One region of the Kocuria rosea genome, then DNA from elsewhere that is predicted to be linked to it. Evidence: riboswitches for the same ligand, from Rfam matches in the RefSeq annotation. Region 1 holds a riboswitch; each other region holds the start of a gene.

Region 1 (3,262 bases):
GGATCCTCTGGACGGGCCTCGACGGGGCGGTCGAAGCGGTGCGGGTCGGTGGTGGCGAGGTGCTCGGCGTCGGCGGCCAGGTCGGCTCCGGTCCCGCCGGTCACCAGCTGCGCGGCGAGCCGGGCGGCCAGCGGGGCGAGCAGGACGCCGTGGCGGAAGTAGCCGGTGGAGACCACGAGCCCCGGCACCGGCGAGCCGTCCGGGTCGCGGACCCGGCCGAAGTACGGGATGTCGTCCGGGGTGCCGGGCCGGGCGCGGGCCAGCACCTCGACCAGCTCGAGGTCGGCGACGCCGGGCACGAGCGCCTGGGCATCGCGCAGCAGCCGGAACACGCCGCCGGCGCTGGGACCGGACAGGTCGTCCTCGCGGGAGGTCGCCCCGATCACCACGGTCCCGTCGGCGCGGGGCACCAGGTAGACGGGCACCCCGTGCACCAGGCCGCGGACCGTGCGCTCGAGCAGCTCCGGCGCCCCGGCGGGGACCCGGGCGCGCAGGATGTCCCCGTGCACCGGCCGCAGCGGCGGGTGCCAGTCCTCCGGCAGTCCTTCGAGCTCGCCGAGCCCGGCGCCGGGGGCGAGGACCGTCCAGGTCGCGGAGACCATCCCGCCGCCGGCCAGGCGGACGCCGGTCGCCGCGCCCTCGGCGTTGCGGCGCAGCCCCGTGGCGAGGTCGTGGACGAGGCGGGCCGGTCCGCCGTCGCGCGCGGCCGGGAGCCCGGCGGGCTCCGGGAGCTCCGGGGGGTCGGGGAGTTCCGGGGCGACGAGGGCCGCGAGCAGCCCGGCCACGAGGCGGCGCGGGTCCACCTGGTGGTCGTCGGGGATCCGGAACACCGCGGACAGCCGCGGGCTCAGGGTCGGCTCGAGGGTGCGGGCGGCGCGCAGGGTCAGCGGCTCCACCGTCATGCCGTGGCGCCCCTGCAGCGCGCGGAGGTCCGCCAGGGCCTGCCGGTCGGCGGCGTCCACGCCGCAGACCAGGGTCTCGGTGGCCCGGTGGCCCACCGTCCCGCCGGCGGCCTGCTCGAGGGCGGCCACGAACGCCGGGTACTCGGCGGCCGAGGCGGTCATCAGGGGGTACAGGGGCTCCTGCTGGTACTGGACCTCGCTCACCGGGGCGAGCATCCCGGCCGCGGCGCGGCTGGCGCCGGAGCCCGGCTCGGGGTCCACCACGACCACCGAGCGGCCGCGGCGGCGCAGCTCCCAGGCGGTGGCCAGGCCGATCACCCCGGCGCCGACGACGGCGACGTCGGCGCGGACGTGCTCGGGCCGGTCGACCAGCGGGTGGGGCGCGGTCGTGGGGGCGGGGTGCGCGGCAGTCACAGGGAACGTCCTTTCCTCCGGCGGCATGACCCGCATCAGGTGTGGCGGTCGGCGCTGGACGCCCTCTCAGCCCCCGGTGGGGCTCCCGCAGAACCGCTGACCTATCATCAGCGTGTGACCCACCCTACCCGTGACGCCTCCGCCCCCGCCGAGTCCTCCCTGCGAGACACCCGGACGGCCCGCCTCCTCGCCGCCCGGCTGTACGTGTGCACGGACGCCCGCCGGGACCGGGGCGACCTCGAGGAGTTCCTGCACGCCGTCTGTGCCGGCGGCGCGGACATCGTCCAGCTGCGGGACAAGAGCATCGACGCGGACGAGGAGATCGCCGCGCTGGAGCTGCTGGGCCGGGTGGCCGCCGAGTATGACGCCCTGTTCGCGGTCAACGACCGCGCCGACATCGCCGCGCTCGTGGGCGCCGACGTCTTCCACGTGGGCCAGCACGACCTCAGCCCCGCCCAGGCCCGGCGGCTCCTGGGCCCCGACGTGCTGATCGGGCGCTCCACCCACGACCTCGGACAGGCCACGGCGGCGCTCGAGGACCCGGACGTCGACTACTTCTGCACCGGCCCCGTCTGGGCCACGCCCACCAAGCCGGGGCGCCCGGCCACCGGGCTGGAGTTCGTCCGCGCGGTCGCCGAGCTGACGGAGGCCCGGCTGGACGCGGACCCGGAGGTCCTGCCCGTGCCGTGGTTCGCCATCGGCGGCATCGACGAGCCGCGGCTCCCGCAGGTGCTGGAGGCCGGGGCGCGCGGCGTCGTCGTCGTCCGCGCCGTCACCGAGGCCCCCGATCCCCGCGTCGCCGCCGGGCAGCTGCGCGGCCTGCTCCCCGCCTGAGCCCGGGGCGCTCCGCCGTCCGCCTCACCGTCGGCTCCCCGCCGCCGTCCAGCACGTTCTGAGAGCATGGACGCAGGACGACGACGGAGAGGTGGCCCATGGACCCCGAGCTCGACCCCCAGGTGCGGCACGCGGTGGAGCGCCCCGCGGAGACCGCCCGCGGCCCGGAGGACGCGCAGCTGCGCGTCCGGCTGGCCGGTGAGCCCGCCCGCCGCGCCCTCGGCACGCACTGGGAGCAGGGCCTCCCGGAGGACGCCGCCCCGAGCGACGACCGGCTCGCCGCCGCCGTGCTGCTCGCCACCCTCTTCGGCGACACCTTCTGGCTGGAGCGCGCCGCCCGGCTGCCCAGCGACGTGCCGGGGTGCCCGTCCGCGCCGCCGAGCGGGCTGCTGGAGCTGACCCGGGTGCCGGGCGCCCGGGCCGCCCTGGCCGCCGTGCTCGAGCGCCCGCTGCTGACCGGGCTCCTGGAGTGGGGCACCAACCCCCTGCCGGAGCAGCCCCCGCTGGCCGTGGCCCGGGCCGCCCGGGACCTGGGCGTCCCCGACGACGGGCGCGTCTACAAGGTGGTGCGCCGCCGCGCCGAGCGCTTCCTGGCGCGGGAGCACGACGGGTCCGAGCCGCTCGAGCAGTTCGTGACCCTGCTGAACGAGGCGGAGCGGGGCCACCGCGAGGACGGGCCCGTGCTCTCGGGCGAGACCCTGCCGCCGGCGGCTCCACCGGCGCCGGGTCCGACCGCGGGGTCCTCCTCCGCAGCCGGCCCGGCCGCCGACGGTGGCATCCGCCCGGCCACGCCCCCGCCCGGCGCCCCTCCGGCGGGCTCGCCCGAGAACCCCCAGTGGGGGGTGAGCCCCGCGAGCCCGGCCCCGCCGCCGCCAGGGCCGCTTCCGGGCCAGTACCCCGGACCCGGGGCACCCGGCCCGGGCGGTCCGGGATACGGCACCCCCGGGTACGGCCCCGGGGACCAGCAGCCCGGAGCACCGGGCGCCAGCACCCATGGCGCCTCCGGGCCGGTGTTCGGGCCCGGCCCCGGCGGGTGGCCGCCGCGCCCGGCCGAACCCGTGGAGGACGACTCCGACAACCTCAAGGCGTGGGGGTTCGTCTTCCTGGGCATC
Region 2 (3,262 bases), 740 kb from region 1:
AGCTGTCCGGCCGGTTCAACCCGTTCCAGTTCGCCCTCTTCGCCGTGACGTTCGTGTGGCAGGTCGCCAAGGCGAGCTTCGAGGTGATGCTCATTGCGATCCTCGTGGGCCCGCGGGCCCGCAACGCCGTGGTCGGCGTCCAGCTGCGCACGCGCTCCGACCTGCTCCTGACGGCCACCGGCCACACCATGACCCTGATCCCGGGCTCGCTCGTGGTGGAGGTGGACCGGGCCTCCGGCACGCTGTACTTCCACGCGCTCAACGTCCGCAGCGCTCAGGAGGCCGAGGACTTCCGCCGGTCCGCCCTCCGGGTGGAGGCGGCCTGGATCCGGATCATGGGCACCCCGGAGGAGCTCGCCGCCCTGCGGGCCGAGCGGGGCGGCGGACGGGCCTCCGGCACGGACCGGCCGGACAGCGCCGCGCTCAGCTCGCCGATCACCGCGAGCCTGCAGATCGTGGGCCGCCGCCGGGACGAGGTGCCCACCGGGTCCCCGGCGGACGCCCCGGGATCCACCCCCACCGACACCCACGAGGAGGACCACCCGTGATGCAGATCGCTGTGGCCGTCGCGGCCGTGCTGCTCAGCGCGGCCGCCGCGGGCACCCTCTACCGCCTCGCCAAGGGCCCCTCCCTGCTGGACCGTGTGGTGGCCACGGACGTGCTGCTGGCCATCGTCGCGGCCGCCCTCGCCGTGGACATGGCCTACCACGGCCACCTCAACAACCTGATCCTCATGGTGATCGTCTCGCTGGTCGGGTTCATCGGCTCCGTGACGGTGGCGCGCTTCGCCACCCAGACCGCCGAGCACGGGCGGTGAGCGCCGTGCTGGACACTGTCCTGGACGCCGCCGCGGCCGTGTGCCTCGTGGTCGGCGCGCTCATGTCCCTCGCCGCAGGGATCGGCCTGGTCCGCTTCCCGGACCTCCTGACGCGCATGCACGCCGGCACCAAGCCCCAGGTCTTCGGGCTGCTCCTCATGCTCACGGCAGTCGCCCTCGAGAACCGCGAACCCGTCATGATCCCGCTCATCGCCCTCGGCTGGATCTTCCAGCTGCTCACCGTGCCCGTCTCGGCGCACATGGTGGGACGCTCGACGTACCGCACCAAGCACCTGAACCGGACCACGCTGACCCAGGACGACCTGCAGAAGGTCCTCAACCGCGCCGCGGAGGGCGGGGCGGAGGGCTCCGCGGAGGGCGTCGCCGCGGGACCGCCGGTGCCGAGCCCGGACGGCCGGCGGGCGGACGGACAGCAGACTGACGGATCGCCGGGGACGCGTTAGGCTGGGCAGGATCGACAGGGCGCACCCGCGTCCCCCTCGGACGACAAGGAGCAGCACTCCATGAACACCAAGGTCCTCGAACTCGTGGGCACCGGCCTCTCGCTCGGCGGCGTGGCGCTCTCGCACAAGGTGCTCGGCGCGGCGTGGACGCGCATCACCGGCGACCCGCCCCCCGCCAAGAACCCGGACCCGGACGAGGCCTGGACGGGCATCATCATCTGGTCGCTCGTCACCGGTCTCGTGGGCACCGTCATCAAGGTCGGCATCTCCCGCCAGATCGCGAAGATGGAGAACAGGCCGCGGACGAACCCCAAGGCCTCGAGCCAGGCCGAGGTCTGAGGCCCGGCGAGCACCTCGCTCAGGGGCCCGTCCGGCCGGACACCGCACCGGTGTCCGGCCGGACGGGCCCCTGCGTCGTTCACCGGCCGTGCGCCGGCAGTGCACGGGGCGGGCGGGGGAGGGGTAGACTCGGTGCCACTGAACGACAGGGGAGCGCCCCGCCGGTGAGACCGGCGCGGCGCTGAGAGTGCGGATCGCCGCAGACCCTCGAACCTGCTCCGGTTAGCACCGGCGAAGGGAGTCGAGCATCTCAGGGGTGCTTCCCCGGGAACGCGCCACCGGCGCGGCCCGCGGAACCCCGTCCCCTCCTGGCACCGACGGCTCGCTGAGCCCAGGAGGAACCCACCGTGAACACCACCACCCACCGCCCCGCCCGCCGCCCCGGCACGTCCCGCGCGTCGTCCTGGCGCGTCGTCGACATCGTCGTGGCCGCCGTCCTCGCCGCCGTGTGCGCGGTCGTCTTCTGGGCGTGGTCGAACCTGCTCTACCCCGTGGTCGGCACGGCCGCGGTCGCCTACCCGCCCGCCGTGGGGCTGATCGCCGGCGGCTGGCTCGTGGCCGGCGTGCTCGGCGGGCTGATCATCCGCAAGCCCGGCGCCGCGCTGTTCTGCGAGCTGCTCGCCGCCGTGATCGAGAGCTTCCTGGGCACCCACTTCGGTCTGCTGGTCGTGCTCTCCGGTCTCGTCCAGGGCATCGGCGCGGAACTGGCCTTCGCCGCCTTCCGGTACCGCCGGTTCGACGCCCTCGTGGCGGCCGTGGCGGGCGCCGTGAGCGGGATCTTCCTCGGCGTCCACGAGAACATCGTCTACAACTACGAGTGGGCGCTGAGCCACCAGGTGGTCTACGTGGTCCTGACGGCCGTCTCCGGGGCGGTGCTCGCGGGCCTGCTGATGCAGGCCGTGGTGCGGGCCCTCGCGGCCACCGGCGTGCTGCAGGGCCTCGCGTCGGGGCGGGCCGTGCGGCGATGACGGCTCCCACGACCCCGGACCCCGTGGTGCCCGCCGGCCGCGGGGCCCGGGTCGAGGCCCGCGGCTTCGGCTGGCACCACCCCGGGCGGGACGCGGCGGCGCTGCGCGGCCTGGACCTCGTGGTCGAGCCGGGGGAGCGCGTGCTCCTGCTGGGACCCAGCGGGGCGGGCAAGTCCACCCTCCTGCACGCCCTGGCGGGAGTCCTCCACGACGACGACGGGCAGTCCGCCTCCGGCGAGCTGCTGCTCGACGGCATGCCGCCGGAGCAGGCGCGCGGCCGGGCCGGGCTCGTGCAGCAGGACCCCGAGTCCCAGGTGGTGCTGTCCCGGATCGGGGACGACACCGCCTTCGGCCTCGAGAACCTCGCGGTGCCCCGGGAGCAGATCTGGCCGCGGGTGCGCGCGGCGCTCGACGACGTGGGGCTGGACCTCCCCCTCGACCACTCCACCGCGGCCCTGTCCGGCGGGCAGAAGCAGCGCCTGGCGCTCGCGGGCGCCGTGGCCATGAGCCCCGGGCTGCTGCTGCTCGACGAGCCGACCGCCAACCTGGACCCCGCCGGCGTGCGGCGGGTCCGCGACGCGGTGGTGTCCTGCCTCGACCGCAGCGGCGCCACGCTCGTGGTCGTGGAGCACCGTGTCGCCGTGTGGGCCGAGGTCGTGGACCGCGTCGTCGTG
Region 3 (3,262 bases), 1.5 Mb from region 1:
CGAGGGCCGCTCCGGCGGCGCCACGAGCGAGTCCCGCGACCAGCGGCCGAACCGCACGGAGCGCAAGCGCGGCCGCGGGGGCCGCAACGAGCAGCAGCCCGCCCGGACGGAGCAGCGCTCCGCCGAGGCCGACCCCGCGGAGAAGGCCAAGGCCGAGGCCGCGCGGACGGCGTTCGCGACGATCGCCGCCGCCACCCACCACGAGGAGGCGGCCGCGGACGAGCCGGAGCGAGCCGAGGAGGCCGCCCAGCCTGCGGAGTCCCGGCCCGAGGGCTCGGGGCGCTCCCGGAAGAAGCGCCGCGGCAAGCGCAGCCGCGGCCGCGGCCAGGGCGGGGACACCGCCGCCGAGCAGCAGCCGGAGGAGGGGGAGGACACCGCCCCCGCCGCCCCGGAGCAGCTCCCCGCCGAGGGGGCGCCGGGCGAGCAGGGCTCGCGCCTGACCATCAACGGCGAGGTCATCGAGCTGCCGCAGGGCCACGCCGTGGTCGTCGAGCCCGCCGAGGCCCGGCCGCTGAGCCTGGACTCCCTCGCGGAGGTCTTCGGGCAGCGGGGACCGGACGCCGGCTCCGCCGCCCCGGAGGCCGCCGCCGAGGCGGTCACCGGTGCGGATGACGCCGCGGAGGGGGCCACCGCCGCGGCGGAGGCCCCGGCCCAGGAGAGCACGGCCCAGGAGAGCATGGCGCAGGAGAGCATGGCGCAGGAGCGCACGGAGCGGCAGGCGCCCGCTCCCGCCGCGGCGGTCGCCGCGGAGCAGGCGGACGTCGAGCCCGTGCGGCCCCGGCGGCGCTCCCGGCGGGCCTCGGCCCCGACGGCGCGGCCCGGCGAGGCCGAGGTGACCGCCGGCCGGGCGGCCGCCGCGGAGGGCGCCCGGCACGAGGCGAGGACCGTCGCCCAGCGCGCCCCGGAGGAGTCCTCCCGCCGGGCGCCGACCGTCGTCGGCGTCGGCGTCAAGGCCGAGGACCTCACCAGCGGCCGGCCCGCCGACCGGGGCTGACCCGCCCCGCCGAGCAGCACCACGGAGGACCCCGACCAGCACGGTCGGGGTCCTCCGTCGTCGCGGACCGTCACGGACCGTCCCGGCCTGCCCGCCCTCCGCGCGGCGGCGTACCGTGGTGCGCACCACAGCACACCCGGGGCCGCCGTCCCGTCCGCCGGGAGAGCGGCCGCCCGTTCCAGGGAGCATCGCCATGACCAGTGCAGACACCATCCGCACCACCGGCACGGAACTGTTCGTCCATCGGGATCCGTCGGCCGTGGACCGTCACTACACGGAGGACTTCGTCCAGCACTCGCCGCTCGCGCCGGACGGGCGCGAGGGTCTCAGGCAGTTCGTGCAGAGCATGCCCGAGGACTTCCGCGTGGACATGGTCCGGATGCTCGACGACCACGGGACGGTGGCCGTCCACTCGGTGTACGAAGGGCTCGGTCCGGAACCGCTGGTCGGCTTCGACGTCTTCCGGGTGGAGGACGGACGGATCGCCGAGCACTGGGACGTCCTCGAGCCCCTGCGCACGGGCCCCGACGGCGCCCGCCCCCAGCTCGACGGTCCCGTCGCGGTCACGGACCACGAGCGGACGCAGGGCAACAAGCGCATCGCCGCCGAGTGGGTCGAGGCCGCCCTCGTCGGGGGCGACCGCCACGCCGTCCAGGACCACATGAGCCCCCGGGGCTGCACCGAGCACACCGGCGGCACGCCGGACGGCCCGCAGCCCGCGTACCAGCGGCTGCGCCGCGTGGTCGGCGAGGGGAACTTCGTGCTGACCGTCGCGGAGGCCGTTCCCGGAGGGAGCCGCGACGGAGGATCCACCGGAACGGTCGCCTGCTACGACCTCTGGCGCCTCGACGACGGCCGGATCGTGGAGCACTGGGGCGTCGCGCAGCCGGTGCCCGAGCGGATGGCCCACGCCAACGGCATGTTCTGATCCCGTGCGGGGTCCGTGCCGACTCCCGCACGACGACTAGACTGGCAGGACACCAGACACGGGGTGCCGCACGAGCGGCTGAGAACACACCCGTCGAACCTGATCTAGCCAGTACTAGCGAAGGGATGTCGCAGATGCGCGATGCCGTACCCCCGTCCGACCGCACACCAGGACCCGGGAGGCCGGTGCCGCCGGACCCCGCGCTCGCCGAGGACGCCGCCGCGGCCCTGGCGGACCTGCGCGCCGCGGCGCCGCTGGTGCAGTGCATCACCAACGCCGTGGTCACCAACTTCACCGCCAACGTGCTGCTCGCCGTGGGCGCGTCCCCGGCGATGACCGACATCCAGGGCGAGGGCGGGGTCTTCGCGGAGCTCGCCGACGGCCTCCTCGTCAACACCGGCACGCCCACCGCCGAGCAGCGCGGCGCCGCCTACGAGGCCGTCGGGGCCCGGCGCCGCGCGGGCCGGGCCTGGGTCCTGGACCCGGTGGCGGTGGGCGCCCTGCCCGTGCGCACGGCGCTGGCCCGCGACCTGCTCGGGTTCGAGCCGGCGATCGTGCGCGGCAACGCCTCCGAGGTCATCGCCCTCGCCGGCGGCGCCGGCGGCCGCGGCACGGACGCGACCCACGGCGTCGACGCGGCCCGGGACGCCGCCGCCGCGCTCGCCGAGCGGGCCGGCTCGGCGGTGGCCGTGTCCGGGCCCGTGGACCTCGTGCGCTCCCCGGACGGCACGGTGGTCCGGGTGCCGCACGGCACGCCCCTGCTGACCCGCATCACCGGCGGCGGGTGCGCCCTGGGCGCCCTCATGGCGGCGTTCACCGCCGTGCGCACGGACCCGGCCGCCGCGGCGGTGGCCGCCACCACGGTGTACACCCTGGCGGCCGAGGACGCGGCCGCCGACTCCGCCGGGCCCGGCTCCTTCGCCGTGGCGCTGCTGGACCGGCTGCACGCCGTCACCCCGGAGGGGATCGCCGCCCGGGCGGAGCTCGTGCGCGAGGAGGTCGCCCGGTGAGCCCGCGCCTCGACCCCGCGGCCCTGGCCCTGCACCTGGTGACGGACACCGCCCTGAGCGCCCCCCGGACGGTCCCGGACGTCGTGGCCGCCGCCGTGCGCGGGGGAGCCACCATGGTCCAGGTGCGGGAGAAGGACGCCCCGGTCCGCGAGCTCGTCGCCCTGCTGACGGCCGTGGCCGAGCGCGTGGGCCGGGAGGTGCCCGTGCTCGTGGACGACCGCGCCGACGTGTACCTCGCCGCCCGCGCGGCCGGCGCCCCCGTGGCCGGCGTGCACGTGGGCCAGTCGGACCTGCCCGTGGCGCTCGCCCGGGAGATCTGCGGCCCGCAGG

What was found. A riboswitch is a leader RNA that binds a small molecule or an ion and turns the genes downstream of it on or off. The one in region 1 is predicted to bind thiamine pyrophosphate.
Region 2: it holds a riboswitch for thiamine pyrophosphate, as region 1 does, so the genes downstream of both, EQG70_RS04560 (ECF transporter S component) here and EQG70_RS01145 (FAD-dependent oxidoreductase) in region 1, are expected to answer to the same signal.
Region 3: it holds a riboswitch for thiamine pyrophosphate, as region 1 does, so the genes downstream of both, thiM (hydroxyethylthiazole kinase) here and EQG70_RS01145 (FAD-dependent oxidoreductase) in region 1, are expected to answer to the same signal.

The regions. Positions count from the first base shown of each region.
Region 1 is NZ_CP035103.1:247,956-251,217, reverse strand. It holds gene EQG70_RS01145 (FAD-dependent oxidoreductase) at 1-1,316, opposite strand, end outside; TPP riboswitch at 1,312-1,415, opposite strand; gene thiE (thiamine phosphate synthase) at 1,431-2,150, shown strand; gene EQG70_RS01135 (hypothetical protein) at 2,249-3,262, shown strand, end outside.
Region 2 is NZ_CP035103.1:986,116-989,377, forward strand. It holds gene EQG70_RS04540 (Na+/H+ antiporter subunit E) at 1-548, shown strand, start outside; gene EQG70_RS04545 (MrpF/PhaF family protein) at 548-817, shown strand; gene mnhG (monovalent cation/H(+) antiporter subunit G) at 823-1,281, shown strand; gene EQG70_RS04555 (DUF4235 domain-containing protein) at 1,342-1,620, shown strand; TPP riboswitch at 1,758-1,877, shown strand; gene EQG70_RS04560 (ECF transporter S component) at 1,968-2,588, shown strand; gene EQG70_RS04565 (ABC transporter ATP-binding protein) at 2,585-3,262, shown strand, end outside.
Region 3 is NZ_CP035103.1:1,728,072-1,731,333, forward strand. It holds gene EQG70_RS08005 (Rne/Rng family ribonuclease) at 1-994, shown strand, start outside; gene EQG70_RS08010 (nuclear transport factor 2 family protein) at 1,188-1,922, shown strand; TPP riboswitch at 1,972-2,065, shown strand; gene thiM (hydroxyethylthiazole kinase) at 2,108-2,932, shown strand; gene thiE (thiamine phosphate synthase) at 2,929-3,262, shown strand, end outside.